2 regions of the Streptococcus sp. 11273D007BT genome follow, and region 2 is predicted to be linked to the other one. Evidence: predicted binding sites of a transcription regulator. Region 2 holds the regulator's gene; the other holds the start of a gene.
The links. Region 2 encodes CtsR, which represses protease genes until heat stress. Its sites were predicted from a motif close to TTGGTCAAAAAAGGTCAAANA; they were not measured.
Positions count from the first base shown of each region.

Region 1: the regulator CtsR is predicted to act here: its motif matches at 3,549-3,569, upstream of ACEE75_RS08455 (ATP-dependent Clp protease proteolytic subunit).

Region 1 covers NZ_JBPWPE010000001.1:1,651,159-1,667,058, reverse strand. The annotation lists gene ACEE75_RS08475 (putative polysaccharide biosynthesis protein) at 1-362, shown strand, start outside; gene ACEE75_RS08470 (cystathionine gamma-synthase) at 505-1,599, shown strand; gene ACEE75_RS08465 (MalY/PatB family protein) at 1,601-2,761, shown strand; gene upp (uracil phosphoribosyltransferase) at 2,855-3,484, shown strand; gene ACEE75_RS08455 (ATP-dependent Clp protease proteolytic subunit) at 3,634-4,224, shown strand; gene ACEE75_RS08450 (YlbF family regulator) at 4,287-4,727, shown strand; gene ACEE75_RS08445 (DUF2129 domain-containing protein) at 4,727-5,026, shown strand; gene ACEE75_RS08440 (ABC transporter substrate-binding protein) at 5,079-6,251, shown strand; gene ACEE75_RS08435 (branched-chain amino acid ABC transporter permease) at 6,332-7,201, shown strand; gene ACEE75_RS08430 (branched-chain amino acid ABC transporter permease) at 7,205-8,158, shown strand; gene ACEE75_RS08425 (ABC transporter ATP-binding protein) at 8,158-8,922, shown strand; gene ACEE75_RS08420 (ABC transporter ATP-binding protein) at 8,922-9,632, shown strand; gene ACEE75_RS08415 (CBS and ACT domain-containing protein) at 9,825-10,484, shown strand; gene tmk (dTMP kinase) at 10,595-11,239, shown strand; gene ACEE75_RS08405 (DNA polymerase III subunit delta') at 11,230-12,102, shown strand; gene ACEE75_RS08400 (PSP1 domain-containing protein) at 12,099-12,893, shown strand; gene yabA (DNA replication initiation control protein YabA) at 12,886-13,206, shown strand; gene rsmI (16S rRNA (cytidine(1402)-2'-O)-methyltransferase) at 13,215-14,084, shown strand; gene ACEE75_RS08385 (ammonium transporter) at 14,284-15,525, shown strand; gene ACEE75_RS08380 (P-II family nitrogen regulator) at 15,536-15,877, shown strand.
Region 2 covers NZ_JBPWPE010000001.1:1,946,172-1,962,071, reverse strand. The annotation lists gene ACEE75_RS09865 (competence regulator inhibitor paratox) at 178-372, shown strand; partial or broken gene ACEE75_RS09860 (LD-carboxypeptidase) at 415-828, opposite strand; tRNA gene ACEE75_RS09855 (tRNA-Cys) at 1,032-1,102, opposite strand; gene rpsB (30S ribosomal protein S2) at 1,332-2,111, shown strand; gene tsf (translation elongation factor Ts) at 2,241-3,281, shown strand; gene ACEE75_RS09840 (CtsR family transcriptional regulator) at 3,428-3,886, shown strand; gene ACEE75_RS09835 (ATP-dependent Clp protease ATP-binding subunit) at 3,888-6,317, shown strand; gene ACEE75_RS09830 (helix-turn-helix domain-containing protein) at 6,374-7,285, shown strand; gene ACEE75_RS09825 (leucocin A/sakacin P family class II bacteriocin) at 7,569-7,772, shown strand; gene ACEE75_RS09820 (bacteriocin immunity protein) at 7,751-8,068, shown strand; gene comA (peptide cleavage/export ABC transporter ComA) at 8,142-10,286, shown strand; gene ACEE75_RS09810 (HlyD family efflux transporter periplasmic adaptor subunit) at 10,298-11,314, shown strand; gene ACEE75_RS09805 (helix-turn-helix domain-containing protein) at 11,317-11,517, shown strand; gene ACEE75_RS09800 (hypothetical protein) at 11,837-12,016, shown strand; gene ACEE75_RS09795 (hypothetical protein) at 12,033-12,170, shown strand; gene ACEE75_RS09790 (bacteriocin) at 12,387-12,599, shown strand; gene ACEE75_RS09785 (bacteriocin immunity protein) at 12,616-12,930, shown strand; gene ACEE75_RS09780 (hypothetical protein) at 12,943-13,311, shown strand; gene dusB (tRNA dihydrouridine synthase DusB) at 13,351-14,328, opposite strand; gene hslO (Hsp33 family molecular chaperone HslO) at 14,321-15,187, opposite strand; partial or broken gene ACEE75_RS09765 (ABC transporter permease) at 15,323-15,453, shown strand; gene ACEE75_RS09760 (adenylosuccinate synthase) at 15,638-15,900, shown strand, end outside.

The DNA.
Region 1 (15,900 bases), 300 kb from region 2:
ATCTTTTTCACTCTTATGGACCAGTGATTAGCACCACTATTGGTTTATTAGTACCCGTCGTTTTAATGTATCAACGGATCCGTCAAGTGACCCACTTTAATCCTAAAATTATGATAAAAAATGCTCTACTTATCGTACTGATGACAGGGATTATGGCAGTTTTTGTGATATTAACAAAATTTGTCTTAGGTTTTATTTTTGTTCCAAAAGGCTATGTCCAAAGCGCCATTTATTTAGTAATTGTTGGATTTGTCGGTGTAGCGGTATATGGTTATTTAGCCTTATTGACCCGTAGTCTTGATAAATTAATCGGAAGTCGTGCACAACGTCTGCGCCAAATGTTAAAAATAGAGTCTGTTTAAAAATCTAGATTAATATCTAGATTTTTTTTGATACGTTATAAGTAAAAACTATAGCTAACTATCAATAAATGATATACAAGAAAAACGTTATAATGGCTGTTTAAGTGGTAGAATAATAAGAAAACAATATCAGGGGGAAATCATGACAAAATCTTATAAATTAGACACTATCTTAGCGCAGGCTGGTATTAAATCAGATGAAGCGACTGGAGCGTTAACAACTCCCTTGCATTTTTCAACCACCTATCAGCATCCAGAATTTGGTCAATCTACAGGATATGACTATACTCGTACAAAAAATCCAACTCGAACGCAATTAGAAGAAACTTTAGCTGCTATTGAACAGGCAGAATTTGCCTTAGCAACAAGTTCAGGGATGAGTGCGATTGTACTTGCCATGGAAATTTTTCCTGTAGGAAGTAAGGTCTTGGCAGCCAGAGATCTCTACGGTGGGTCATTTAGATGGTTTAATGAGAAAGAAAAAGAAGGACGCTTTTCTTTTGTTTATGCCAATACAGAAGACGAACTTATTGACCAGCTAGATGATACGATTGACCTTGTTTATTTAGAGACACCAACCAATCCCTTGATGGTAGAGTTTGATATTGAAAGTATCGCCAATAAAGCTCATCAACTAGGAGCTAAAGTGATTGTGGATAATACTTTTTATAGCCCTGTTTATCTTAATCCTATTCCTTTAGGAGCAGATATCGTAGTACATTCTGCTACGAAATACCTTTCAGGCCATAATGATGTTTTGGCTGGGGTTGTCTTAACCAGTGATCAAGAACTTTATGATAAACTTTTCTTTAATTTGAATACAACAGGAGCTGTTTTATCTCCATTTGACAGTTACCTTTTGATTCGAGGGTTAAAAACATTGAAGCTACGCATGACAAAATCAACAGAGAATGCCAAAGCTGTAGTAGAAGCTTTGCGACAGTCTCCAGCAGTTAAAGAGGTACTTTATACAGGAAAAGGTGGCATGGTTTCCTTTAAAGTTAAGAACCAAGAAAATATTCCACAAATCATCAATACTTTGGAAGTTTTCACTTTTGCAGAAAGCTTAGGAGGGGTTGAAAGTTTGATTACTTACCCTGCTACACAGACCCACTTTGATATTCCAGCTGAGGTTCGTCATGCCTATGGTTTGACAGATGATCTCTTACGTTTATCGGTTGGAATTGAAGATGCAGAGGATCTGATAACAGATTTAAAGACAGCTTTGGAGGGATAAGATGACAAAATATGACTTTACCACTGTACCTGAGCGTTTATCAACTAATGCTGTCAAGTGGCAGGCGACAAAAGAAGATAAAAATTTGTTGCCACTTTGGATTGCTGACATGGATTTTGTGACCTTTCCAGAAATGACTAAAGCTTTGGAAGAATTTGCAAGGCATGGTGTCTATGGCTACAATGCGACACCAGATAGCCTATTAGATAAAATTGTTAATTGGGAAAAGGAGCAGCATGGTTACTTCATCTCAAAAGAAGACATCACCTTGATTGAGGGAGTTGTTCCTGCTATTTCGGTAGCCCTACAAGCTTTTTCAAAAGAAGGAGATGCTGTGTTGATTAATACACCTGTATATCCCCCTTTTGCCCGAACAATTACCTTAAATCAGAGAAAACTGGTTAATAATTCTTTAATTGAAAAAAATGGTCACTTTGAAATTGACTTTGAGCAGTTGGAAAAAGATATTGTTGAGCATCAAGTTAAAATCTATCTTTTCTGTAGCCCGCATAATCCAGGTGGTCGTGTTTGGTCTAAAGATGAACTTGAAAAAATTGGAAAACTTTGCCAAAAATATCATGTTATCTTACTTTCAGATGAAATTCATCAAGATTTGGCTTTGTACGGTAATCAACATCATAGCTTTAATACCGTTTCGGAAGCTTTTTCGGATTTTTCTGTGATTTTAAGTAGTGCTACTAAAACTTTCAATATTGCGGGAACAAAAAATAGTTTTGTCTTGATTAAAAATCCTGAGCTTCGCGCAGCTTTTCGTAAAATTCAGCTAAGAAATAATCAGCATGAAATTTCAAGCCTAGGTTTAATAGCTACGGAGACTGCCCTAACTTATGGAAAACCGTGGCTAGAGGAGCTCAAAGGTGTTCTAGAGGATAATATCAACTACATTACTGACTTTTTGAGTAAAGAAGTACCGCGAATAAAATTTTTAAAACCAGAAGGAACTTATTTGATTTGGCTTGATTTTTCTGACTATGGCTTATCTCATTCGGAATTGTTTGATAAACTAGAAAAAGAGGCTGGTTTAATCTTAAATGATGGTTTAACTTTTGGTCGCGAAGGGAAATTACATGCTAGACTAAATGCAGCAGCGCCTAGGTCTATCATTGTGGAGGCTTGTCGCCGTTTAGCTGAAACTTTTTAAAATCTTTTCTTTCTAGATGAAAACTCCCTCGAAGTTTGGTATAATAAGGAGAAAAAATTTTAGAAAGTAGGAAGCTCGAAAGAGCGACATCATATGGGAAAATTTCAAGTTATTTCACATCCACTAATCCAGCATAAACTCTCTATTTTACGTCGTACTAGCACCTCGACAAAAGATTTTCGTGAGCTTGTTAATGAAATCGCTATGTTAATGGGGTATGAGGTCTCACGTGATTTGCCACTAGAGGATGTTGAGATTGAGACACCGATTGTGAAAACTGTTCAAAAGCAGTTAGCGGGTAAAAAATTAGCAATCGTTCCAATTTTGCGTGCAGGTATTGGTATGGTTGATGGCTTACTCAGCCTTGTTCCAGCTGCTAAGGTTGGTCATATTGGGATGTATCGTGATGAGGAGACTCTTGAACCCGTTGAATATCTAGTGAAATTGCCAGAAGATATTGATCAACGTCAAATTTTTCTTGTAGATCCTATGTTAGCAACTGGGGGCTCTGCTATTTTAGCAGTCGATTCCCTTAAAAAACGTGGTGCAGCGAATATTAAGTTTGTCTGCTTAGTTGCGGCACCAGAAGGGGTTAAGAAATTACAAGATGCCCATCCAGATATTGACATCTACACAGCGGCGTTGGATGAAAAGCTCAATGAAAATGGTTATATAGTTCCAGGACTTGGAGATGCTGGTGACCGTTTGTTTGGGACAAAATAAGTTTTATCAAAGGTTGAGAGCGTTCTTTCAACCTTTTGCTTTTTCTAAAAAATAGTAAATTTTTTATTTGACCAAGATTGACCAAAAAGCTATAATGGTAATATCTTAATTGATAGAAGTAGGAACTTCTAAGAAAAAGGAGAAATTCTATGATTCCAGTAGTTATTGAACAAACTAGCCGTGGTGAACGCTCGTATGATATTTACTCACGTTTGCTAAAAGATCGTATTATTATGCTGACAGGACCAGTTGAGGATAATATGGCAAATTCTATTATTGCTCAGCTCTTATTCCTTGACGCTCAGGATAATACAAAGGATATTTATCTTTATGTCAATACGCCAGGTGGCTCCGTATCGGCAGGACTTGCAATTGTAGATACGATGAACTTTATTAAATCTGATGTCCAAACTATTGTAATGGGTGTTGCTGCTTCTATGGGAACCATCATTGCCTCATCAGGTACTAAAGGAAAACGTTTCATGTTACCCAATGCTGAGTACATGATTCACCAGCCTATGGGTGGAACAGGTGGTGGCACTCAACAAACAGATATGGCTATCGCTGCAGAGCATCTTTTAAAAACACGTCAAAACTTAGAACAAATCTTAGCTGATAATTCAGGGAAAACGATTGAACAAGTTCATAAGGATGCGGAACGTGATTACTGGATGAGTGCGCAAGAAACATTAGAATATGGCTTTATTGACGATATTATGGCTAATAATGATTTAAAATAAAATCAAAAAGGTGGAAGTGGAGTAACCTAGTCTCCACTTCTTTTTTTTGATATAATCTTTATATGCTAGAAATAAATCAAGAATTGATAGAGATTGACGATGCGATTGATGCTTTAGTAGCGTCCATTTTGGAAACAAAAGAGGTCAAAAATTATAAAAAAGTAAAAACTCGTTTTCAGGAGAATACTTCTTTACAAGAAAAGTTGCAACTGTTTTCTACTTTAAATCAAGATTTTGAAAATCAAAAGGCCTATTTACCCTACAGAGAAGACTTAAAGGTCTTAAAAAAAGAGTGGTTATTACAAAAAAGGCAACTTGATTTGGATCCTTTAGTTCAAGAAATGCGACAGGCAGAGCATGATTTACAAGTACTCTTATCGACCGTTAGTCATTATTTAGCCAAAAGTGTATCGGAGGATATTTTTGTAGATGAAGCCCTGCCTTTATCACCTCATAGACGTCCTCATGCTAAAGGCCATCATATTAGAGAAAGGAATAGCTAATCGTGGACAAAAAAGATCGGATAGGTATTGCGGTCTATCTTTACTACAATCGTGATGCTAGAAAAGTGTCTAAATTTGGTGATGTTCATTACCATTCTAGACGATTGCGTTATCTTGTGTTGTATATTGATGTGGCTGACTTAGACGAAGTTGTGGGTTATTTGGAAAAACAGAAGTTTGTTAAAGATATTAAAGTGTCATCCTATAAAGCGATTGATCAAAATTTTGTAGGGAATCTTCATCAAGAAAAACTGGATATCGAAAAAAATACTCCCAATAGCTTGACAATTATCAGATAATTCAGTATTCTTATTAACGTATATTTTTAGATAACTTTAAGGAGATATAGAGATGAAAAAGAAATTAACATTAGCAGCTCTTGCTTTTGCGAGTACAGCTGTTCTTGCAGCCTGTGGGGCAGCGCCTAGTGGCTCGTCTTCATCGACTGGTACAGAAGTTGGAGATACGATTAAAGTTGGTTTGAACTTTGAGTTGAGTGGAGCAGTTGCGGCTTACGGTCAAGTTCAAAAAAATGCTGCGGAGCTTGCCATTGATGAAATCAATAAAGCAGGTGGTGTAGATGGAAAAGAGCTTGAAATTGTTTCAAAAGATAATAAGTCTGAAAACAATGAGGCGGCATCTGTTGCTAGCAGCCTAGTCACTCAAAACAAGGTTAATGTGATGATTGGACCTGCAACTTCTGGTGCTACAGCAGCAGCAACACCGGCAGCAACAAAAGCAGCAGTTCCTCTTGTGACACCTTCTGGTACACAAGACAGCCTAACTTATGCCGATGGAAAAGTAAAAGAGTACGTTTTCCGTACGACTTTCCAAGATAGTTTCCAAGGTCAAGTCTTGGCACAATATGCTACAGAAAACCTTTCAGCTAAAAAAGTTGTCCTTTATTATGATAACTCAAGTGACTATGCCAAAGGTATCGCCAATGAGTTTAAAAACCAATATAAAGGGGAAATTGTTGTAGAAGAAACTTTCCAAGCTGGTGATAAAGACTTCCAAGCCGCTTTAACAAAAATCAAAGATAAAGAGTTTGATGCTATCATTATGCCTGGTTACTACACTGAAACAGGCTTAATTACAAAACAAGCACGTGACATGGGTATTGATAAACCAATTCTTGGACCTGACGGCTTTAGCGATGAAAAATTCATTGAAAATGCTACAGCAGCAGGAACAAACAATGTTTATTATGTTTCTGGTTACTCAACAAAAGTTGATTTATCTGATAAAGCTGCTAAATTTGTAGAGTCATATAAAGCAAAATATGGTGAAGAACCAAACATGTTTGCTGCACTTGCTTATGATTCTGTCTACATGGTAGCAGAAGCTGCAGAGAATGCTGAAAACTCAAGCGAAATTGCTAAGAACTTTGCTAAGATTAAGGATTTTGATGGGGTAACAGGTAAAACAACAATTGATGAAAAACACAATCCTGTTAAGTCAGCAATTATGATTGGTCTCAAAGACGGTAAAGAAGATTCTGCAACTGTCGTTGAGGTTAAATAATATATCTAAAAATTACAGTATCTGGGAAAGGAAAGCTCCTTTTCCAGATATTATTATGTTATAGAAAGTTTGGTGAAAACATGGTTCAACAACTTGTCAATGGCTTAATTCTAGGAAGTGTTTATGCCCTCTTAGCATTAGGTTATACAATGGTTTATGGTATTATCAAGCTCATAAACTTTGCTCATGGTGATTTATACATGATGGGTGCGTTTATTGGTTATTATTTGATTAATGCCTTTAAGATGAACTTTTTTGTGGCTTTGGTCTTAACAATGGGCTTGACAGCACTTTTAGGTGTTATCATTGAGTTTTTAGCCTATCGTCCACTGAGAAATTCAACGCGTATTGCAGCCTTGATTACAGCAATTGGGGTATCTTTCCTTTTAGAGTATGGAATGGTTTATTTTGTAGGTGCTAATACACGTGCCTTTCCGCAAGCCCTTGAAACAGTACGTTATCATTTAGGACCTGTAACGGTAACTAACGTCCAGTTGACGATTTTGGCCGTTTCAATTGTCTTGATGCTTGGTTTGAACTTTATTGTTAAGCAAACAAAGATGGGGAAAGCCATGCGTGCGGTGTCTGTTGATAGTGATGCGGCACAGTTGATGGGGATTAATGTTAACCGTACAATCAGCTTTACTTTTGCTTTGGGATCAGCTTTAGCAGGGGCTGCGGGATGCTTGATTGGTCTTTATTACAATGCGATTGATCCTCTTATGGGGATGACACCAGGTATTAAAGCCTTTGTCGCTGCTGTATTAGGTGGTATTGGAATTATTCCAGGAGCTGCTATCGGTGGTTTTGTTATTGGACTTTTAGAAACTTTCTCTGTTTCAATTGGTTTATCAAGTTTCAAAGACGCGATTGTTTATGCTATTTTGATCATCATTCTTCTCGTTCGTCCAGCGGGTATCCTTGGTAAAAATGTGAAAGAGAAGGTGTAAGTAATGAAGAAAAATTTAAAAGTTAATTTAACTTGGTTAGCACTTATTCTAGCTACTTATGGTATTATTTATGCTTTAGCGATGGCTGGTGTTATTAATCTTTATTATGTACAAATTTTGATGCAGATTGGGATTAATATCATTATGGCTGTGGGAATTAACCTTGTTTTAGGTTTTTCAGGGCAATTTTCACTAGGTCAAGCTGGCTTTATGGCAATTGGTGCCTATGCAACGGCTATTCTGACAACCTCAAATCCTACCTTTGCAGGATTTTATCTCTCTATGCTTGTGGGCGCTGTTTTGGCGGCTATTATTGCACTTATTGTAGGTATTCCAACTCTTCGTTTGAAGGGAGATTATCTTGCTATTGCTACACTTGGTGTTGCTGAGATTATTCGTATGGCCATTGTCAATGGTGGCGACTTGACAAACGGTGCGGCTGGTCTAACAGGGATTCTAGAATATACGACTTGGCCAGTTGTTTTTATCTTTGTTGTTTTAACAACTGTTTTAACCATCAATTTCTTGCGTAGCCCAATAGGACGTGAGGTGATTGCTGTTCGTGAAGATGAAATCGCAGCAGAGTCAATGGGTGTTAATACCACCAAGGTTAAGGTAATGGCTTTTGTTTTGGCAGCTATCACAGCTAGTATCGCAGGATCCTTACAAGTTGGTTATATCGGGACAGTCATGCCTAAAGACTTTACAATCATGAAATCAATTGAATTCTTGATTATTGCGGTATTTGGTGGACTTGGTTCAATGACAGGTACTATTGTTGCAGCAATTGTTCTAGGTGTTCTAAATATGTTCTTGCAAAATGTCTCTGATCTTCGTATGATTATTTACTCATTAGCCTTAATTCTTGTTATGGTATTCCGTCCAGGTGGTTTACTTGGAACAAAAGAGTTTAGTCTAATGAAATTCTTTAAAAAAGATAAGGAGGGCAAAAACTAATGGCACTTCTTGAAGTTAAAAATTTAACCAAAAACTTCGGTGGCTTGACTGCCGTAGGTGATGTGACAATGGAATTAAACGAGGGAGAGTTAGTAGGGCTTATTGGTCCTAATGGAGCTGGTAAGACAACTCTTTTCAACCTCTTGACAGGTGTTTATGAGCCAAGTGAGGGAACTGTTACACTTGATGGTACTGTTTTAAATGGTAAAGCACCCTATACTATCGCCTCACTAGGTTTATCGCGTACCTTCCAAAACATTCGCTTGTTTAAGGATATGACGGTACTTGATAATGTTTTGATTGGACTTGGTAATAATCGTAAACCACACATTTTAGCGAGTTTTTTACGTTTGCCAAAATTCTATCAAAATGAAGAAGAATTGCGTCAAAAAGCTTTGGACCTTTTGGCCATCTTTGATTTAGATGGTGATGCTGAGACATTAGCTAAAAATCTTCCTTATGGGCAACAACGTCGCTTGGAAATTGTTCGTGCCCTTGCAACAGAACCTAAAATCCTGTTTCTAGATGAGCCAGCGGCAGGGATGAACCCTCAAGAGACAGCAGAATTAACAGGTCTGATTCGAAAAATTAAAGAAGAGTTTGGAATTACCATTATTTTGATTGAACACGATATGAGCTTGGTAATGGAAGTTACAGAACGCATCTATGTTCTGGAATATGGTCGCTTAATTGCCCATGGAACACCAGATGAAATCAAAAACAATAAACGTGTTATTGAAGCTTATCTTGGAGGTGAGGCATAATGGCGATGTTGAAAGTAGATAACCTATCTGTAAAATATGGTGTGATTGAAGCAGTCAAAGATGTTAGCTTTGAGGTTAATGAAGGTGAAGTTGTCACTCTTATTGGGGCTAACGGTGCAGGTAAAACCTCTATTTTACGGACTATCTCAGGTCTTGTTCGTCCCTCGGCTGGAAAAATTGAATTTTTAGGGCAAGAAATCCAAAAGGTTCCTGCTCGTAAAATTGTGGCAGATGGTTTATCACAAGTTCCAGAAGGACGTCATGTTTTTGCTGGTTTAACAGTTATGGAAAACTTAGAGATGGGAGCTTTCTTACGTAATAATCGTGAAGAAAATCAAGCTAATCTAAAGAAAATCTTTGCACGTTTTCCACGTCTAGAAGAACGTAAAAATCAAGATGCGGCAACCCTCTCAGGTGGGGAGCAACAGATGCTTGCAATGGGGCGTGCGCTGATGAGTCAACCTAAACTTTTGTTGTTAGATGAACCGTCTATGGGACTTGCCCCAATCTTTATCCAAGAAATCTTTGATATTATTCAAGATATTCAAAAGCAAGGGACAACTGTTCTATTGATTGAGCAAAATGCCAATAAAGCATTATCTATTGCTGATCGTGGTTATGTTCTTGAAACTGGTAAGATTGTTCTTTCTGGTACAGGTCAAGAACTTTTAACATCAGATGAGGTTCGTAAAGCTTATCTAGGTGGTTAATGATTAGAAAAAAGGAGCAGTTAGTGGCTCCTTTTTTGCTATTATTTTCTTTTATCTAGTTTTGGCTCAGTTCTTGATGATAGAAGAGGAAAGAAACAAAGTTTGATTTAGCCAAAATATTTTCATAAAGTTTTCGTAAACGATTACAAAATGTGATATAATAAAAGTATCAAAAAGATGGAGGCTAGAGAAATGTCAGTAAAAGATTTTATGACTAAAAAAGTCGTGTATGTATCTCCAGATACAACAGTTGCCCATGTTTCAGAAATTATGCGTGAGCAAGGGCTTCGTCGTTTACCTGTTATTGAAAATGATAAGTTAGTTGGTTTGGTAACAGAAGGTACTATCGCTGAGGCTAGCCCATCTAAAGCGACAAGTTTGTCTATTTATGAGATGAATTATTTGCTTAATAAGACAAAAATTCGTGATGTCATGATTAAAGATGTTGTCACAGTTTCTAAATATGCTAGCTTAGAAGATGCGATTTATCTAATGATTAAACATAGTATTGGTGTCTTGCCTGTTATGGATAATGATATGGTCTCAGGAATTATCACTGATAAAGATGTTTTTCGTGCCTTTTTACAAATTTCAGGATACGGTGAAGAAGGAGCTCGCCTTCATGTCTTGGCTGATGATAAGGTTGGTGTTTTAGGAGATCTTTTACGTATTATTGTAGAGGAAAACTTGAACATCAAGAGTACCCTACATCTACCTCGAAAATCAGGTAAGATTGCAATTGAGGTACAGTTAGAAGGTGACGTTGATTTAGAAGCTTTAAAAGCTAAGATCGAAGCTAAGGGCTTTGAAGTTGAGGCTATTGAGAGAACAAAAGCGAAAGTTGGTTTTTAAAAGAATGAAGGAGTGATAGTGGGATGGATTTTTCAAATAGCCCCTACTTTCACTCCCTTTTCTTGTAAAATTTTGGTAAAATAGGACTATTAACATGATTGAGGAAGAGGATGAAAAAAGGTAGTTTAATCTCATTTGAAGGGCCAGATGGTGCAGGAAAGACCAGTGTTTTACAAGCCATCTTGCCACTTTTAGAACAAAAAGAGAAACTTGAAGTTATTTCAACAAGAGAACCAGGTGGTGTTAGGATCGCAGAGGCCATTCGGAATGTGATTCTAGATGTCGAACATACGGCTATGGATGATAAAACAGAGCTTTTATTATATATTGCTGCCCGTCGTCAACACTTAGTTGAAAAAGTTTTACCTGCTCTATCAAGAGGGGCTATTGTTTTAGTGGACCGATTTATTGATAGCTCAATGGCTTATCAGGGTTATGGGCGAGGCTTGGATAAGGAAAGTATTGATTGGTTGAATACTTATGCGACAGATGGTTTGAAACCTCATTTAACGCTTTTGTTTGATGTCCCTTCTGAAGAAGGATTGAGCCGTATCAAGCAAGCAGATGAACGTGAGGTGAATCGTTTAGATTTAGAGGCGCTTTCGATGCATCAAAAAGTACGACAGGGCTATCTTGAGCTCGCTAAAGATGATTCTCGTATCGTCATCATTGATGCGAGTAAGCCTTTATCAGAAGTTGTTTCAGAAGCTTATCAGACAATCCTTTCTTATCTTGAGGAAACAGGATGTCATTAGAACAATTACAACCCAAGCTTTTTAAACAGTTTCAACAAATCATCCAGTCCGACCAGATCAGCCATGCCTATCTCTTTTCAGGTGGATTTGGTAATCTTGATATGGCGATTTATTTGGCACAGAGCCGTTTTTGTCAAGATAAAATTGATAAATTACCTTGTCAGCGTTGCCGTTCGTGTCGCTTGATTTCAAGTGAAGACTTCTCTGATGTTAAAATAATTCGACCAGTCAATCAAGTCATTAAGACTGATACTATTAGGCAACTCTTGCAAGAATTTTCTAAATCTGGCTATGAGAGTTCTTCTCAATTTTTTATTATCCAAGATGCTGATAAAATGCACCTTAATGCCAGTAATAGTCTCTTAAAGTTAATGGAGGAGCCTATTGCACAATCTTACCTTGTCTTATTGACAGATGATGAAAATAAGATTTTGCCGACCATTAGAAGTCGTTGCCAGGAGTTTCATTTTCTAAAAAATCGATCGCTCTTGGTTGGAGAATTAGAAAACAAGGGCTTTTTAAAGATGGAAGCCGAGATTTTAGCTGAACTTGTTTCTAATTGGGAGGATGTCGAACTCTTGTCTTCCAACCATAAAATCTTAGAACTGATTAAAGTTTGTCAACGCTGGGTAAATCTTTTATCGCTTGATGACTTACAAGCTTATCTTGAAGTGTCAAGGTTGGTCACTCTGGCTAGTGATAAAGGAGAACAAGAGTTGGTCTTTAAAATTTTGCCTATTATTTTTAATCAGTCTAGAAGTACGGCGAGTTTAAATTATTTATCTAGATTGGTTGAAGCTTACAGAATGTGGCAACATCACGTTAATTTTCAAAATGTATTGGAGTATATGGTGTTAGTATGACAGTTATACTAGGTGTAAAATACCAAAATAAAGGAAGTTTATCCCTTGTTCAAACAGATAAAACATATGTTAAAGATACTTGGTTAGTTGTTGATACAGAAAAAGGTGCTGATTTAGCCAAAGTTGTTGTAGAAGCTGAGCAACTGACGCATTCTTTTCCTACTACTGAACAGGTGCTTCGACTTGCGACCTCAGAAGACTTTAAACAAGCAGAGGTCAATGTGAGAAAAGTTGAAGCAGAGCTTCCCTTAGTAAAGCAGTTGGTGAGCGATCATCAACTAGGTATGAAAATTATCGACATGTCTTATCCTTTGGATTGTAGTCAAGTCTTGATTACCTTTACAGCTGAAAAGCGTGTAGATTTTCGTCAATTATTAAGAGAACTAGCTGCTCTTTTGAAAACAAGAATTGAGTTGAGGCAATTAACTAACCGTGAAGAAAGTAAGGTTTATGGTGGCTTAGGCCCCTGTGGTCGTCCTCTTTGCTGTTCGACTTTTTTAGGAGAATTTCCACCTGTTTCCATTAAAATGGCAAAAAATCAACACCTCTCCTTAAATTCTGGGAAGATGAATGGTCATTGTGGTCGTTTGATGTGTTGCCTTAGCTTTGAAGATGACTTTTATCAGGAGGCGCGTGATAAATTCCCTGATTATGGTGAAAAAATAAAGACAGATATTGGTGTTGGTGAAGTTGTTGGCATGGATATTTTATCAGAAACAGTTCAATTAAAATTTGAGGATAGACAGGGGAGTTTAACCTTCTCATTGGAGGACATAATAGTTAATGGATAAAAAAGATTTGTTTGATTTTTTTGATGGTTTTTCCTTAACCTTGGCTAAGAACTTAGAAGAAATCGAAGACATAAAAAAATATATTCAAGATTTAGTGGAAGAAAATACGACACTACGTTTAGAAAATAATAAATTAAGGGAACGTCTAGCACAAATTCAAGAAACCAAACCAGGCAAATCCCTCTTTCAAGGTAGAGAACATTTGGAAGGAATTTATGAAGATGGCTTTCATATCTGTAATGATGCTTATGGGCAACGTCGAGAAAGCGAAGAAGATTGTATGATGTGCACCGAATTGCTATTTCGGGAGTAGGAGCGAAGATGAGAGTACAAAAAAGTTTTAAAGGTCAATCTTCTTATGGCACTCTTTATTTGGTGCCTACTCCTATTGGGAATTTACAAGACATGACCTTTCGTGCAGTGGAGATTTTGAAAACTGTTGATCTGATTGCAGCAGAAGACACAAGAAATACGGGTCAATTGCTAAAACATTTTGAGATTGCTACTCGACAGGTCAGTTTTCATGAGCACAATGCATTTGATAAAATTCCTGATTTACTCACGTTTTTAAAATCTGGGCAGGATTTAGCTCAGGTTTCAGATGCAGGTCTACCCTCTATCTCAGATCCTGGTCATGACTTGGTTAAGGCTGCTATTGAAGAGGGGATTTCAGTGGTTGCCTTACCTGGTGCTTCAGCTGGTATTACAGCCTTGATTGCCAGTGGACTTGCACCACAACCACATGTTTTTTACGGTTTTTTACCAAGAAAGCGTGGGCAACAACAACGATTTTTTGAATCTAAGTTACACTATCCTGAAACGCAGATTTTTTATGAATCTCCCTATCGTGTCGTAGATACTTTGGAAATGATTTTATCCGTTTATGGCGATCGCCAAGTGGTGCTTGTGCGTGAGTTGACTAAGCTTTATGAAGAGTATCAACGAGGAAAAATTACAGAGCTTCTTTCTTATCTTGAGGAACATCCGCTAAAGGGAGAGTGTCTCCTTATTGTTAGTGGTTATGCTGAGGAGTATGCTACAAGCACGCTTGAGGAAGATCTGAATTATCTTGAAAAAGTTCAAATGTTAATTAATGATGGTATAAAACCTAACCAAGCTATTAAAGCTATTGCTAAAGAATATAGTTTGAATCGTCAGGAACTTTATCAGCAATTCCATCAATTAAAATAATATGTCTTAGCATGTCAATGGCTCTATCCTTTGTAAAATAAGGGATAGAGCTATTTTTTTATTTTTCATCAGCTAACATATTATGACATAAATACAGAATTTTCTGTCAATTGTGGGTTTACAAGAGAAAAATGGAGTGTTATATTATATAACATATTTAATATCTTTCATTGCTTTTCTGAAAAAAAGGAGTTTGCTTATGACATTAGATCATTCTAGTATTGCTTTTATTTTATTGTGTTCGGGCTTAGTTTTTTTGATGACCCCCGCTTTGGCATTTTTTTATGGTGGATTAGAGAGACGAAAAAATGTTATTTCAACCATGATGATGTCCATTGTGTCTCTTGCTATTGCAAGTTTGATGTGGGTAACAGTCGGCTATTCTCTATCTTTTTCTGGAGATGGTTCTATCATAGGAGATTTAGGGCATTTCTTTTTTAAAGGGGTGAGTGATACGGCTAGTACAAGACATCTTACGATTCCAGACTCTTTATTTGCTCTGTTCCAAATGATGTTTTCTATCATTACAGTAGGGATTTTAACAGGATCAGTTGTAGGAAGGATGCGATTTAAACCACTCTTGTTCTTTATTGTTTTTTGGCTACTTTTAGTATATTATCCGTTTGCTCATATGGTTTGGGATGAGGGCTTGCTAGCACAATGGGGGACTATTGATTTTGCTGGTGGTGATGTTGTCCATATCACTTCAGGTGTTAGCGGTTTGGTGTTGGCTTTAATTCTAGGTAAAAGACGTGATTTTGATCGTTTAGAGTATCGACCTCACAATGTTCCTTTTGTATTATTGGGAGCAGGATTACTTTGGTTTGGTTGGTTTGGATTTAATGCGGGATCAGCCTTAGCTGCTGATAGCTTAGCGGTTCATGCCATGCTAACAACTCATCTATCTGCAGCTGCAGCTATGTTTTCATGGATTTTGTTAGAGTATAAAGAAAATGGTAAACCTTCCTTGGTGGGAGCTTCAACAGGCTTAGTGGCAGGGTTGGTTGCTATCACTCCAGGAGCAGGTTTTGTATCAACTTGGAGTGCTTTATTAATTGGCTTGATGGTTAGCCCAGTTTGTTATTACGCGATTGGAATGGTCAAACATCGTTTAGGTTATGATGATGCTTTAGATGCTTTTGGCTGTCACGGGGTTGGTGGTATTTTTGGTGGTATTGTGACAGGAATTTTTACCACACCAGACTTAGCGCTTGATAAGAGCAATATTGGACTGATTTATGGTAACCCTAGATTGTTTTTAGTTACTTTAGGAGCGATTGTATTTACTATCGTGTGGTCAGCTGGAATGACCTTTATCATTATTAAAGTCGTTGGATTATTTACCCCTCTTCGTGTTTCTGATAAAGAAGAGGCGATTGGCCTCGATGATACAGAGCATGGGGAAACAGCTTATCCAACCTTTATGGGATTAGATTCGTAGGAGGATGAAGATGAAAAAAGTCGAAGCGATTATTAGACCTGAGAAATTAGAGGATTTAAAGACAACTTTGAGTAAGGCGGGGCTAGCAAAAGGAATGACAATCTCACAAGTCTTAGGCTATGGAAATCAAAAAGGTTTTGTAGAAATTGTTCGCGGGCAACGTGTAACTCCAACCATGTTGGCTAAGGTCAAAGTTGAGATCATTGTAAAAGATCATGCTGTAGATGATTTAGTGGAGTTGATTATTGCTACTGTACGAACAGGTGAAGTGGGAGATGGCAAAATCTTCATTCAACCTATCGATGATGTTGTTCGGATTCGTACAGGTGAGCGTGGTGGAGATGCTATTTAAAGAAGTTAAAACAGCTTAGTCCT
Region 2 (15,900 bases):
GCAAAAGTTTATTTTATTTGATATAATATAAGTAATCTATCTGCTAAATAGATGTTCTTTTAAATGGTTTTTTTGTGTGTGTGTTGCACGAAAAGGCTAAACAAGTCCTAGATTTTTCTAGGACTTTTTTATTTTTCCAAACCATTTTCCGAATAAATAAGTAGGAGGTAATAAACTATGTTACATTATGACGAATTAAAACAGGCGATAGATGGAGGATATATTACAGGCAACAAGGTCAACATTGTCAGAAAAGAGGGTAAGGTCTTTGATTTTGTCCTACCTGATGAGCCTGTCAGACCTTGGGAGGTAGTAACCTCTGAAAGCGTTGCAGATATATTGAACGAGTTAAGACAACAAGAAGACCTCTGATTTTTCAGAGGCTTTTATCAATTCCCCTGTTTTATTGCTAAGTATTTTAAAACTAGAGAAAGAAGGTCCCATATAAGTTTTAAGACCTGTTTTGGCATAAATGCCGTTTAAAAGGGCAGTCGTATCGGAATACCCACAAAAAATTTTCGGATTGTTTCGGATGAGATCGTAATCTAGATAAGGTAACAATTCGTTACAGTTAAATCCTCCAATAGTTGTCATAATAACATGGATCATTGGATCGGCAAATGCTGCATGTAAATCTGCGACACGACTTTTTATAGAGGATGAATAAAATCTATCATTTTCAAAATAATGCTCAGAGAAGGACACTGTAAAACCCAGTTCTTCTAATTTTCTTTTGGCAGATAAATTGGCTTTAAATCCCCCTAAACGTTCGATGGAACTAGATGGGCTAAGAACACGGATATGATCACCCTTAGTTAATTTTTTAATCACCAAACCTCCTTTATTAAAGTGTTAACAGTATAGCAAATGCATTAGAAGGAGTAAAGGATAGAGAGTGATTGTTAATGTTGTAAAACTTCTTTTCGTGAATAGATAGAAAGTTTAGCGATTACATTTATCCGCATATCAACAAAAAAGCCCGATTTTACGGGCTTTTCATTCGGTTAATTCCTGTTAATTCAGGTACTGAAAGGCGGTAGACGGATTTGAACCGACGATCAAGCTTTTGCAGAGCCGTGCCTTACCACTTGGCTATACCGCCACAACATCATTTATTTTATCGTAAGATAATCAGAATGTCAAGACATAAAAGTGATTTTTATGTGAGAGTTAACCACAAATGGCTTGTCAATCCTCATTTTTTTTGGTATGATAGTAAGGTCGCAATAGCGATAATACTCATCTTGGACCAATTGTGGTCTTGTTGCCGCAAGGTGAGACTGCAAGTCGAAGTCTAGGAGAGGAAAAAAACAAAAAAGGAGACATTACTCATGGCAGTAATTTCAATGAAACAACTTCTTGAGGCTGGTGTACACTTTGGTCACCAAACTCGTCGCTGGAATCCTAAGATGGCTAAGTACATCTTTACTGAGCGTAACGGTATCCACGTTATCGACCTTCAACAAACTGTAAAATTGGCTGATCAAGCTTACGAATTTGTTCGTGATGCAGCAGCTAACGATGCGGTTATCTTGTTCGTAGGAACTAAGAAGCAAGCTTCAGAAGCAGTTAAAGAAGAAGCAGAACGTGCTGGTCAATACTACATCAACCACCGTTGGTTGGGTGGAACATTGACAAACTGGTCAACAATCCAAAAACGTATCGCACGCCTTAAAGAAATCAACAAAATGGAAGAAGAAGGAACTTTTGAAGTTCTTCCTAAGAAAGAAGTTGCACTTCTTAACAAACAACGTGACCGTCTTGAAAAATTCTTAGGTGGTATCGCTGATATGCCTCGCATCCCAGATGTGATGTACGTTGTTGACCCACACAAAGAACAAATCGCAGTTAAAGAAGCTAAAAAACTTGGTATCCCAGTTGTAGCTATGGTTGATACAAACGCTGATCCAGATGAGATCGATGTTATCATCCCAGCTAACGATGATGCTATCCGCGCTGTTAAATTGATCACTTCTAAATTGGCTGACGCTATCATTGAAGGTCGTCAAGGTGAAGATTCAGTTGCAGCTGTTGAAGCTGAATTGGCTGGTGAAGAAGCTACTGCAGATTCAATTGAAGAAATCGTTGAAGTTGTAGAAGGTTCTAACTAATCATAAAACAGACTAAGATTAGGTCTTAGAGGAGAAAAACTCTCCACCCAATTAAGTAACTTGTAAACGGGGCAGCAGCAAACCGCTCTGCTCTCGTTTTTTTATATCAAACTTTGGAGGAATTTAGAAATGGCAAACATTACTGCAGCTCTCGTTAAAGAATTGCGTGAAAAATCAGGTGCCGGCGTTATGGACGCTAAAAAAGCCCTTGTAGAAACTGAAGGTGATATCGAAAAAGCGATTGAATTACTTCGCGAAAAAGGTATGGCTAAGGCAGCTAAAAAAGCTGACCGCGTTGCTGCTGAAGGTTTGACAGGTGTTTATGTTGACGGTAACGTCGCAGCAGTTGTTGAAGTTAACGCTGAAACAGACTTTGTTGCGAAAAACGCTCAATTCGTTGAGTTGGTAGAAGAAACTGCAAAAGCTATTGTTGCAGCTAAACCAGCTAACAACGAAGAAGCACTTGCAATCAAATTGCCTTCAGGTGAGACACTTGAAGAAGCTTATGTTAATGCAACAGCTACAATCGGTGAGAAAATCTCATTCCGTCGCTTTGCTTTGATTGAAAAAACTGATGAGCAAGCCTTTGGTGCTTACCAACACAATGGTGGACGTATTGGTGTTATCTCAGTTATCGAAGGTGGCGATGAAACACTTGCAAAACAAGTATCAATGCACATTGCTGCGATGAACCCAACAGTGCTTTCATACACTGAACTTGATGAGCAATTCATCAAAGATGAGTTAGCGCAATTGAACCACAAAATTGAGCAAGATAACGAATCACGTGCAATGGTTAACAAACCAGCTCTTCCATTCCTTAAATATGGATCTAAAGCACAATTGACTGATGACGTTATTGCACAAGCTGAAGAAGATATCAAAGCAGAACTTGCGGCTGAAGGTAAACCAGAAAAAATCTGGGATAAAATCATTCCAGGTAAAATGGATCGCTTTATGCTTGACAATACTCAAGTTGACCAAGCTTACACACTTCTTGCACAAGTTTACATCATGGACGATAGCAAAACAGTTGAAGCTTACCTTGACTCAGTAAACGCTAAAGCAGTTGAATTTGCACGCTTTGAAGTTGGTGAAGGTATTGAAAAAGCTGCTAACGACTTTGAATCAGAAGTTGCAGCAACTATGGCAGCAGCCCTTAACAATTAATAGAGTAAAAGTTGAAACTCCAGTCTTTTAGGCTGGGGTTTTTCTTTATGATATTTGAGAATGAGGATTTTTAGTTTTCAAATAGGTGAAAATTCGGTATAATAATAGTCAGTTAATGTCAAAGAAAACTTGAAAGGAGAAGAGTCATGCCTTCTAAAAATGCATCAGATCATATTGAGGAATACATTAAGGATCTTTTAGCACAATCCGATTTTGCTGAGATTCAACGTAGTAGTTTGGCAGATAGCTTTCAAGTGGTTCCTAGTCAAATCAACTATGTGATTAAAACCCGCTTTACTGAAAGTAGAGGCTATATTGTTGAGAGTAAACGAGGAGGGGGCGGTTATATCCGTATTGCTAAAATTCGATTTTCTGATCAACATCAAATGTTAGGGAGTTTAATTGCCTCTTTAGGTGATCGGATTAGTGAGCAGGAATTTACGGATTTGATCCAATTATTGTTTGATGAGGCTATTATTAGTGAGCGTGAAGGAAATATTATTTTAGCTAGTGGTTTGGATAGCGTTTTAGGATCCGATGCGGCTACTATCCGTCCACGTCTTTTGGCAAAAATTTTACAACGTTTAGATAGAAAAGGATATTAGAATGAAACGCTATTCAACTAAGCTAGAACAAGCCTTCGCCAAGGCTCAGTTTATAGCTAATAAATTTGATACGGACTATTTGGAAAGTTGGCAGTTATTATTGGCTTTCCTTCATTTCCAAGATTCTATTGCAGGTCAGGTTTTAGATTCTTTGCAAGTTAGCTTTGAAGAGTTTATGGCTGCGACTTTAGCGGTAACTGCTCGGAAGGAGACCTTATCTCAGAGAGAAGAGATGGTCTTTTTTAGACAATCTCCTGCTTTGGAACTGATTATGAATAAAGCTTATGCCATTTCAAAAGTGGTACATCAAGATGAAGTGGGAAGCGAGCATGTTTTGATGGCGATGTTGCTCCTTCCTGATTTGTATCCTGCACGTATTTTAGCGACACTTGGAACATCTAGTCATCTTGAGGCACCTTCTTTTCGATTGGCAGATGTTAGAAAATCTATTGACCAAATTGCGGGTTATACTAAGGCACAAGTTAAAGCTATCCGTCAACTAGATAAACCTAAAGCTAGTCCAGCTATGATGGATATGATGAAACCACAATCGACAGCTGGAGATCTAGCGGATTTTACACGCGATTTGACAGATCTTGCTCGTAATGGTCAGATTGATCCTGTTGTGGGACGTGATAAAGAAATCACGCGTATGGTCCAGATTTTAAGTCGCAAAACCAAAAACAACCCCGTATTAGTTGGTGAAGCTGGTGTGGGGAAAACGGCTTTAGCTTATGGCTTGGCTCAACGCATTTTATCTGGCGATGTACCAGAAAATCTATCTAAAATGCGTGTTTTAGAACTTGATATGATGTCTGTGGTTGCTGGAACTCGTTTTCGTGGGGATTTTGAAGAGCGGATGAATCAAATCATTTCAGATATTGAAGAAGACGGTCATATTATTTTATTTATTGACGAGTTACACACGATTATGGGATCGGGTAGTGGTATTGACTCCACTCTTGATGCTGCCAATATCTTGAAACCAGCCCTTGCCCGCGGTAGCTTACGCACTTTGGGGGCAACAACCCAAGATGAATATCAAAAACATATTGAAAAAGATGCCGCTCTTTCACGTCGCTTTGCCAAGGTTATGATTGAAGAGCCTTCAGTAGAAGATGCTAGCCAGATTCTCTTGGGCTTAAAAACATCTTATGAAGATTATCATCATGTGACAATCTCAGATGAAGTGGCTCGTTTGGCTGTTAAGTTAGCTCATCGTTATTTGACCAGTAAGAAGCTACCAGATTCTGCTATTGATTTATTAGATGAAGCGAGTGCAACGGTACAACAAAGTCGTCCTAAAAGAGAATATAGTTTTCTAACAGATGTTGACCATGCCTTGATGAGTGGTGATCAAAACGCTTTACTATCAGCTCTAAAAAAAGAGGATAAAAAGAAAGATAAGCCAGCCCTTATGGTGACTGAGGAGCACGTTTTAGCAACGCTTAGCAAGTTGTCAGGAATTCCCGTTGAAAAAATGACACAATCTGATGCCAAACGCTATCTTAAGTTAGAGCAAGAACTTCATCAGCGTGTTATTGGACAAGATGAAGCGGTATCTAGTATAAGCCGCGCGATTCGTCGTAACCAGTCAGGTATTCGAACAGGTAAACGTCCAATTGGCTCTTTTATGTTTTTGGGACCGACTGGTGTCGGAAAAACAGAGTTAGCGAAAGCTTTGGCAGAACTCCTTTTTGACGATGAATCCGCTCTTATCCGTTTTGATATGAGTGAGTACATGGAAAAATTTGCAGCTAGCCGTTTAAATGGCGCGCCTCCAGGTTATGTAGGCTATGATCAAGGTGGTGAGCTGACAGAAAAAGTCCGTAACAAACCGTACTCTGTTCTCCTATTTGATGAAGTAGAAAAAGCCCACCCAGATATCTTTAATGTTCTCCTTCAAGTTTTAGATGATGGCGTATTGACAGATAGTCGTGGTCGTAAGGTAGATTTTTCAAATACTATTATCATTATGACCTCCAACCTTGGAGCGACAGCTCTTCGTGATGAAAAGACTGTTGGATTTGGGACAAAAGCGCTTGTTCATGATGATGATGCTATGCAAAAACGTATTCTAGAAGAATTGAAAAAAGCCTATCGTCCAGAATTTATCAACCGTATTGATGAGAAAGTTGTTTTCCATAGCTTGACAGAAGACAATATGCGCGAGATTGTCAAAATCATGGTAAAACCTTTAATTGCAACATTATCTGAAAAAGGAATAACCTTAAAATTCCAACCTTCAGCCTTAAAACACTTAGCTGAAATAGGCTATGATATTGAAATGGGGGCTCGTCCGCTTCGTCGTACCTTGCAGACAGAGGTAGAAGATCGCTTGGCAGAACTCCTCTTATCAGGTGAATTGACCGCTGGTCAAACGCTAAAAGTGGGAATTACTAAAGGCAAGATGAAGTTTGATATCAGCTAAACCTACTTATATAGAGTGAAAATTTAAGTGACGAGTTGTATACGGGAGATCTAGGAATGACGATTAAATCAAATAAAGAAATTGGGCATCGCATTAAAGAACTTCGTGAATTGAAAGGCATCTCACGGGCAGAATTGTGCGCCGATGAAAGTCAACTTAGTCATCGTCAGTTAATTCGGATAGAACAGGGAGATTCTGTAGCTGGTGTTGATAAGATACAGTTTATTGCTCAGCAGTTGGGGACGACCTTAGTGGAATTATTATCAGATAAGCAAACCATATTACCAGAAAGTTATCTGCTGCTTAAACAAAAGTTAAGAGAAAATCCTTATCTTGATAAAAAATTATTATTAGAAAAATTTGAAATTTTAGATACGATTTACCAAGATTATATAGACATCTTGCCAGAAGAGGAACTACTTTTTTTGGAAATTATGGAACGTCTATTGCAGATTAGGCAATCTAAAGAAGGTTTATCTCCTAAAGTTATTTTTTCCGAGTGGTTCAGTCATTTTTCTCATAAAACTTTTTATGATTTGAATGATGTATTAATTGCTAATTATTATTTGCAGTATACACAGGTACAAAATGATTTTGATAAAACGGAGTTACAACAAATTTGTGATATCTTGTTATCTATAGAGATATCATTAGATAATGATTTTAACAGAGCGTTATTAAATACTTTAGGTAACGCAACCACAGTCGGAGTTCTCCATAATGACTACTCGTTTATGAAACCTCTCTTAGATAGAATGAATGAAATAATCAATAAGATTAAAGATTATGCTTTAAAACCGCAGCTTTTATCTAGCGAAGCAAAATATTATTTTTATGAAAAGGGGGATAGGGATAAAGCGAGTAATTTGTATAACCTTGCAGAGCAACTGTGCAAAATCTATAACAATGATATATTGTTAGATATGGTAAGAGAAGAGCGGAAAAAGGATTTTGAAAATCATTTATGACATATATGTCATAGGTGATTTTTTATTTTTTTGTTATAATATGCCCATCAAAATGAAAGGAGCAAGTTATGTTTGGGATTAAACTTTTACCTATTATTTTGACTTGGGGATTTTATGGTTGGTAGAGTCTTTTGAAAAAAGATCTACACATATTGATTGAAACGGACTAAGGAAATAGCTTTTGATGATATGCCTTAGGGTCACAACTAACTACTGCTTTAGAAGTTTTATCTAAATCATTTATGCTAGGAAGTTATGAACTTTAATGAACAGGGGAAATCAAATGAATAAAATAATTGAAAATTTAGAATCAAAAGAGTTGCTAGACATAGTAGGAGGAAAGACGGTTAGTTATGGTAACGGTTATTATTGTAATGGTAGTCGTTGCTGGGTAGATTGGTCAGAGACTGTTCGGATTATTGCTAATAATTCCGCTATGAATCTTGCAACAGGAGGGGCAGCAGGATGGAATCCTCATGCAAAATGATGACATCTAAATTAAGATGGTTTTCTGGAGGTAAGGAGAGGAGTCAAGGAGCTGTAGAACTTTTAGGAGAGTTGAGCATTGATATTAATCATCAGGGGAATGCGCTCTCAATCTTACCTATTCTAGAAGCTTATAAGAATGAACTAAGTGGGGGAACTGCAGTTCCTTATGTACTTAGTCGTATGAATGTGGAGTTATCTAACCATTTAATGGCAAATAACATTAGTTTGACAAGTCATCAAGAAGAACTCTTTAGAGAGTTGCGAAAAATGTCTCAAATTAGATATGGATTTTAGAGGAAACTAACTCAATCTGTCAAAGTTTATGGAGATTGAGTTTTTTCTTATATAGGGAAAGAAAAGGAGTCATATGTCGTTTAAAAAGCGTCATTATAGAGCACAAGTTGATACTAGAGATTGTGGTGTAGCAGCCTTAGCTATGATTTTTGAGTCTTTTGGGTCGTATTACTCTTTAGCTACTTTACGTGATATGGCAAAGACAACCATGGAAGGGACAACTGCCTATGGATTAGTAAAAGTGGCAGAAGATTTGAATTTTGAGACTAGAGCCATACGTGCAGATATGTCACTTTTTGATGAGGAATTAATTTATCCTTTTATCGTTCATGTGATTAAGGACGGTGGGCTTCTCCATTACTATGTAGTAACAGGTCAGGATAAAAAGTCTATCTATATTGCGGATCCAGATCCATCAGTTAGAATGACAAAGATGTCCCGTCAGAGGTTTGAAAAGGAATGGACAGGTGTGGCACTTTTTATGGCTCCAGCACCATCTTATAAACCTCATAGAGAAAAGAAATCTAATCTCCTATCCTTCCTACCTATTCTAATTAATCAAAAGGGCTTGATTTCTCATATTGTTATAGCAACTTTACTAGTAACGCTTATCAATATCTTAGGTTCATATTATTTGCAGTCGATTATCGATACTTATGTACCTAGCCAAATGAAAAATACTTTGGGAATCATCTCACTAGGTTTGGTGATTGTTTATAGTCTTCAACAGGTGATTTCATATGCGCAAGACTATTTATTGTTGGTTTTAGGTCAGCGTTTATCAATTGATGTTATTCTTTCTTATATTCGCCATATCTTTAACTTACCTATGTCCTTCTTTGCAACGAGACAGACAGGTGAGATTGTGTCACGTTTTACAGATGCTAACAGTATTATCGATGCTCTAGCTAGCACGCTATTATCAATTTTTTTGGATGTTTCTATTGTCTTAATATTAGGTATGGTATTATTTTCTCAAAATATGACCTTGTTTTTTATGACGCTTTTTGTTTTACCTATATATAGCATTATTATCTTGGTATTTATGAAACCTTTTGAAAAGATGAACCAAGATACCATGGAAGCTAATAGTGTTTTGTCGTCATCTATTATAGAGGATATCAACGGCATTGAGACGATTAAGTCTCTAACAAGCGAGAGACAGCGTTACCAAAAAATTGACAAAGAGTTTGTAGATTATCTAAAAAAATCTTTCACATATGGACGTGCGGAGAGTCAGCAGAGAGCTCTCAAAAAACTGATACAACTCGTGCTTAATCTAGCTGTTCTGTGGTTGGGAGCTAATCTTGTCATGGAGGCCAAGATGACTATAGGGCAATTGATTACATATAATACACTTTTGGTGTATTTTACCAATCCTTTAGAAAATATCATCAATCTTCAAACAAAACTTCAGAAAGCAAGTGTTGCCAATGACCGACTTAATGAGGTATATCTCGTTGAGTCAGAGTTTAAGGAAGATAGGGCCTTAAACTCTGATTTATTGGGAGATATTGAACTTGAGGGAGTATCTTATCAATATGGTTTTGGTAGAGAGGTTTTATCAGATCTTAATCTGATAATCAAAGAGGGAGCAAAACTTGCCATTGTTGGGATTTCAGGATCAGGAAAAACAACTTTGGCAAAGCTTTTGGTCAACTTTTTTGAAGCTAGCCAGGGGAAAATCAAATTTAATAGACACCCTTTATCAGAAATTGATAAAATAGCTCTTCGACATCATGTTAATTACCTCCCTCAACAACCTTATGTATTTAATGGAACAATTTTAGAAAATCTTTTATTAGGTGCTAAGGAGGGAACAACTCAAGACGATATTGTGCGTGCAGTTGAATTAGCTGAGGTTCGCCATGATATTGAGCATATGCCACTCAATTATCAGACAGAGTTAACTAGTGATGGTTCTGGTATTTCAGGTGGTCAAAAACAACGTATTGCTTTGGCGCGTGCCTTATTAACCGATGCTCCTGTTCTTATTTTAGATGAAGCGACTAGTAGTTTAGACGTTTTAACTGAAAAGAAAATAGTTGATAATCTCTTACAGTTAGATAAAACAATCATATTTATTGCACATCGTTTGACTATCTCAGAACGATCGGAACAGGTAGTGGTTTTAGACAAAGGCAAAGTTGTCGAAGTGGGAAGTCATCAAGAGCTTTTGGAAAAAAATGGATTTTATGCCAATTTAGTTAATAGTTAGGGAGGGATGACATGAACAATCAGTTGCTTGAGAGTGCAGAGTTTTATCGCCTTAGATATCATAATTTTGCTAGTCGCATTATTTTACCGACTCTGATTCTTTTTATAGTCTGTATAGCTTTTTTAGCTATTGCTGAAAAAGAAATTGCTATTAAGACAACAGCTAGCCTAGAGCCTACTCAAGTTTTGGCTAGCATTCAGTCTTATAGTGCTAGTCCGATTATTGTTAATAATTTAGAGGAAAATAAAGAGATACAAGTTGGAGACCTCTTACTCCAGTACCAATCTAATCAAGAAAGGGTTCAAGAAACAGTTTATTCAAATCAATTAAGCTACTTAGAAGATCAGCGCTACAATCTAGACTTATTGCAAGATAGTGTGAATTATGGTAGTGACCAATTTTGGGAGGATGATAGTTTTGGCTATCACCAGCGTTTTCTCAACTATCTTAATCAAATTTACCAATTAGAAAGTAGCGACACCGCAGTAGCTAACTTAAAATCTCAAATTCTCTCAGAGATTGGAGAGGAAAAAACTAGCCTTGATAAGGCTATTGTAGAGTTGCAGGGGAGTTTATCTGTACAAGGAGAAGTAGTATCGGACAACACTCTCATTTCAGCTTGGTCAGGTGTTGTACATCTTAATAATGAGGTATCTGACGCTGTGGTTATAACACCCGGTACGACTATTGCCTATATCTACCCTGATCTAAAAAAGCAGAAAGAAGTTCTTATTACAGCCTATGTTTCAAGCCAAGATATCACTGCTATTGCTATTGGAGACACACTTAGATTTGTCACTCAAAGTAAGACGAATAAGGATATGACACTGACAAGCAAGATTACTAGTATTGATAATAGTGCAACTGTAACAGAAACTGGAAATGTTTTTAAGGTTCAAGCCCTCCAAAAACTTACTAATGAGGATATGGATAAACTACGTTATGGCATTCAGGGCAATGCTATGATGATAATAGGAAAGAAAAACTATTTGACTTACTATTTAGACCAATGGTTTGGAAAGGAGTAGCTATGATTCAGATTGATGAAAATATCAGGAAGTATAGACGGAAAAAAGGGCTTTCTCAACAGGATTTAGCTGATATTATCGGAGTTAGTCATCAAGCTATTTCTAAATGGGAGAGAGGAGAAAATTATCCTGATTTATTAAGTTTAGTATCTTTAAGCCAATTTTTTGAGGTTGATATCAATCACTTGGTTTATAAAGAATGAGAGAATTTATTTTCGCAACTAATAGTTGCCGAAATGCTACTTATGGTTGCTGGACGCAAATCTAACAATAGGCTAAACTAGAATTGTAATTACTGGTTACAACTTTTGTTAAACTATAGGAGGATATTATGATAAATTAGGCAGTATTTAGTAATGGTGTAGACTTTTCAAAATTTGATGAGTTGGCTAAACATCAATTAGAGCAAGTATCTGGGGGACACAGTGTAGCATATACGACTGGTTACTATGTTGGTAAAGTCGTTCAAGTTGGTCTAGCAGTTGCCCCACTTGTTTTATAAATGATATAGGAGGATCTTATATGTTAGTAAATCGTAAGGTATATTATTTAATAAAAATATTATTGATTATCACACTAGTAGCGATAAGCATAAAATCATTCCTTGATCAAGATATTCATGTATCTTCTATTGTAGCAGTTACTCTGGGAATTATAGGTGTTAAAAATTATGAAATAAAAATGCTAAAGTTGAATAAATAAATATAGGGGGCAGAAAATGACAACGTTTGAAGAATTGGAGAAAAAATTTATTGATCTTTCAGAAGAGGATTTAATGCTTACAGAAGGTGTGAAGAAGAAACCTTGGTATCAGCCTGTCATTGATTTTGGTCAGGGATTTTTAGATTCATTTTAAATGTAATACGTAAAGATGAGATAATAGTCCAATTTTGAATATAACAAGTGAATGATATTAGGTTGTTCGCTTTTTTATAAATTCTATTTAATATGGTGTTTACAGCTGTCAGTTGTAAAAATGCTACCTATAATTGCTGGATAAAGTACAAGTCAGTTTATCATAAAAGTATCAACAGATGTAATCGATCACAACAAAACAAGAGGTAATGTTATTATGGTGAAAACAGTGACAAATTATAACGTTCTAACATTAAAAGAACTTTCAATGATTAAAGGTGGGGGAGGAAACTTAGGACCTGGAGTTTATTGTAGGGATGTTAATGGTAGGGCAAAGTGTAGTGTGGATCAATCAGAACTTTGGGCTTATACTGGTCGCGTTATTGTCAATGGTTGGGTCAATTATGGACCATGGTACCCAAGACCCTAATTAAGGTGTATTTTCTATGACAAAAACAGAGTTGCTAAATCAGCTGACAGCTGTTTGTGAGGACAGTGATGTCAGGGCTAATCGAGAGTTACACGCTTATTTTGAAGAGGCTTTGAAAACGTGTGAGTCTATTCAAAGAGAGGATGAGCTCCTAAGACTACAAGCAGAAATCAGCCAAAGGATTTCTCTTTATCTCATGCTTAATCGCTATAAGGCGCCTAAGTGTGTGATAGGGTTGGGGACCTGCTTATCCAGTGCCGTTCCTAAGGAGCGAGGGAAACTGTCTTTTTGGCTGATGTTGTCTCAAAGTTTATCAGGTCTTTTTCGCTAACTGGAGGTAATGATGAGAGATAAATCACCCTATCTTATATCAGGTAAAATTGTTAGTATTGTGATAGATAGCATTGTATTTGCTCTCTTTATCATTCATATTGCCCAGCCTAAACTAGATTTTATGAACTTGGCGATGGTTTTAAGTGTCTTACACACCATTGTGTTTGTGCTAGCTTATGTTTTAGTCGGTAAAATGACTGGTATGTCAGTACTTCTAGGCAACCTAAAGCTCTGGTTAGCTGGCGTGCTTGGTTTACTCTTGTTATGGCTAGGGATCATGCTTTCTGATGGCTTAAACTGGGAAGTTGTGCTTATGGTAATCAATAGCTTGTTTGTGATTCTTTATCCTTATCGCAATCCTTTTATTCAGAGAAAATAATAAAAAACAAGACTGGATACTTTAATCCAGTCTTGTTTTTTATCTTAAGCTATTAAAATGTCCTTGGACTTCTTCAAAAGTTTCTGCCTTAGCAACGGCAGAGCGGACTTTGGCAGCACCTGATGTGCCACGTAGGTAATAAGGTGCTAGGCCGCGAAATTCTCGAACTGCGATTTTCTCACCCTTCAGGTCAACGAGACGGCGCAGGTGTTCCTCTGCGATATCTAATTTTTTGATAAAAGGAAGGTCAGGCAATTCTTCACCTGTTTCAAAGAAATGATTGATTTGGGTAAAGAGGTAAGGGTTGTTCAAGGCAGCGCGTCCAATCATGACAGCATCTACCCCCAACTCCTCAATCATAAATTTAGCATCTTGCACACTTTTAACATCGCCATTTCCGATAAACGGAATAGTCGTAACAGCGTTTGATACGCGAGAGAGTGTCTCGTGATCACAAGTGCCAGTGTACATCTGTTCACGGGTACGGCCATGCATAGCAAGGGCAGAGACCCCACCAGATTCAGCAGCAAGGGCATTTTCTACAGCGAGGTTACTATCAGCCCAGCCCGTACGCATCTTAACGGTTAGCGGAATATCTAGGACAGATGTTACTTCCTTGACAATGTGGTAAATTTTATCGGGGTCTTTGAGCCATTTGGCACCTGCTTCATTTTTAACGACCTTATTGACAGGACAGCCCATATTAATATCAACGATATCAGCCTTGGTATTGTTTTGAATGAAGTCAGCGGCACGTTTTAGCCCTTCGGCATCTCCACCAAACAATTGGATAGACATGGGATGTTCATTGTCATCGATGTGGAGCATGTGAAGGGTTTTTTCGTTGTTATAGAGGAGCCCTTTTTCAGAGATCATTTCCATCACAACTAGCCCAGCGCCAAATTCTTTAGCAATAGTCCGAAAAGCTGAGTTGGTGACACCAGCCATTGGAGCTAAGACAGTACGATGAGGAATCTCGACATTTCCGATCATAAAAGAAGAGTTTAATTTAGTCATTGATCAAGCCCTCCAAGTCTTCTTCAGTAAATTTGTAGGTGGTTTCACAAAATTGACAGGTGATCTCGGCACCGTGATCTTCTTTTGCCATAGCTTCTAGTTCCTCTTTTCCAAGAGTGATGAGAGCCCCCTCAAATCGCTCACGTGAGCAGTCGCAGACAAAGCCAATCTCTTCCTCTGAGAGCACCTTGTAGTTATCGTCTCCATAGATAGCAGTGAGTAGAGCATTGATATGGTCATCAGACTCTAGCAAGGTTGAGATGGCTGGCATTTCTTGGATACGTTTTTCAAAGCGTGCAATCTCTTCTTCTTTAGCGCCAGGTAGGACCTGCAACATAAAGCCTCCTGCTACCTTGACCTGATCGTTCTCGTCCAAGAGGACGTTTAGCCCAACAGCAGATGGGGTTTGCTCACTTTCAGTGAGATAGTAGGCAAAGTCTTCACCAATCTCTCCTGTGATAAGAGGAGTGGTTGAAGTGTAAGGGTTACCTGTTCCGTAGTCTGTAATAACAACAAAGTGACCTTGTCCCATAAATGGCCCAACTAAGACCTCACCAGTTGCTGTTTTTTTGATGTCAACACCTTTATTTTGGATGTAGCCTTTAACCTGTCCATTAGTGTCAGCAACTGAGATGACGTGACCAAAAGAGCTGTTTCCGATGATCTTAACGGTAACCTTGCTGTCTCCTTTTTGGTTAGCAGCTAAGATGAGGTTAGCGATAAGGGTACGCCCTAGTGCAACGGTTGAGCTTGACAGGGTCTGATGTTTTTCTTGAGCTGTTTTGACCGTTTCAGTAGCGTCTAATACATAGGCACGGAAAGAGCCTGATTCTGTAATAGTTTTTATAATCTTATCCATAAAGAATATTATAGCATACCCCTTATAAAATACCAGTCGGATGCATTTTTGAATAGGCTTACTTGAAATTATTTTTGTAAAAGTCATCATAAGGTCATATTAGTGTGGTACATCAGCACCAAAAGGAGGTTTATGATGAAACTTGCATTGAAAGAATTGATATTTTCATTAAAAAAGTATGCTCTGGTTGAATTGTTAGTGGTTGTAATGATTTTTATGGTTATTTTTTATCTGGTTTGGCTAATGGCTTAGGGAGAGCTGTGTCATAAAATTTTGAGCGGTCTCTACTACTATTTGTACCTTTTACGGTGTTAAAGTCACAGAGCTTTCTTGAAAAATTATCAGAAATTTCATATAATAGAGTGTAAGACATTCTTGCAGGTGAGATTCCTGCCCTAGAGAGTTGAGAAAGGATGAGGAACTACAGATTTGTAGTTCAGAATCGAAATTATGACATCAGTTGTTGTTGTTGGTACCCAGTGGGGGGATGAAGGTAAAGGTAAGATTACAGACTTCTTGTCTGCAAATGCCGAAGTCATTGCACGTTATCAAGGTGGAGATAACGCAGGACATACTATCGTGATTGATGGTAAAAAGTTTAAGTTACATTTGATTCCATCAGGGATTTTCTTCCCAGAAAAAATCTCTGTTATTGGAAATGGTATGGTAGTTAATCCAAAATCTTTGGTTAAGGAGTTGGAGTACTTGCATGG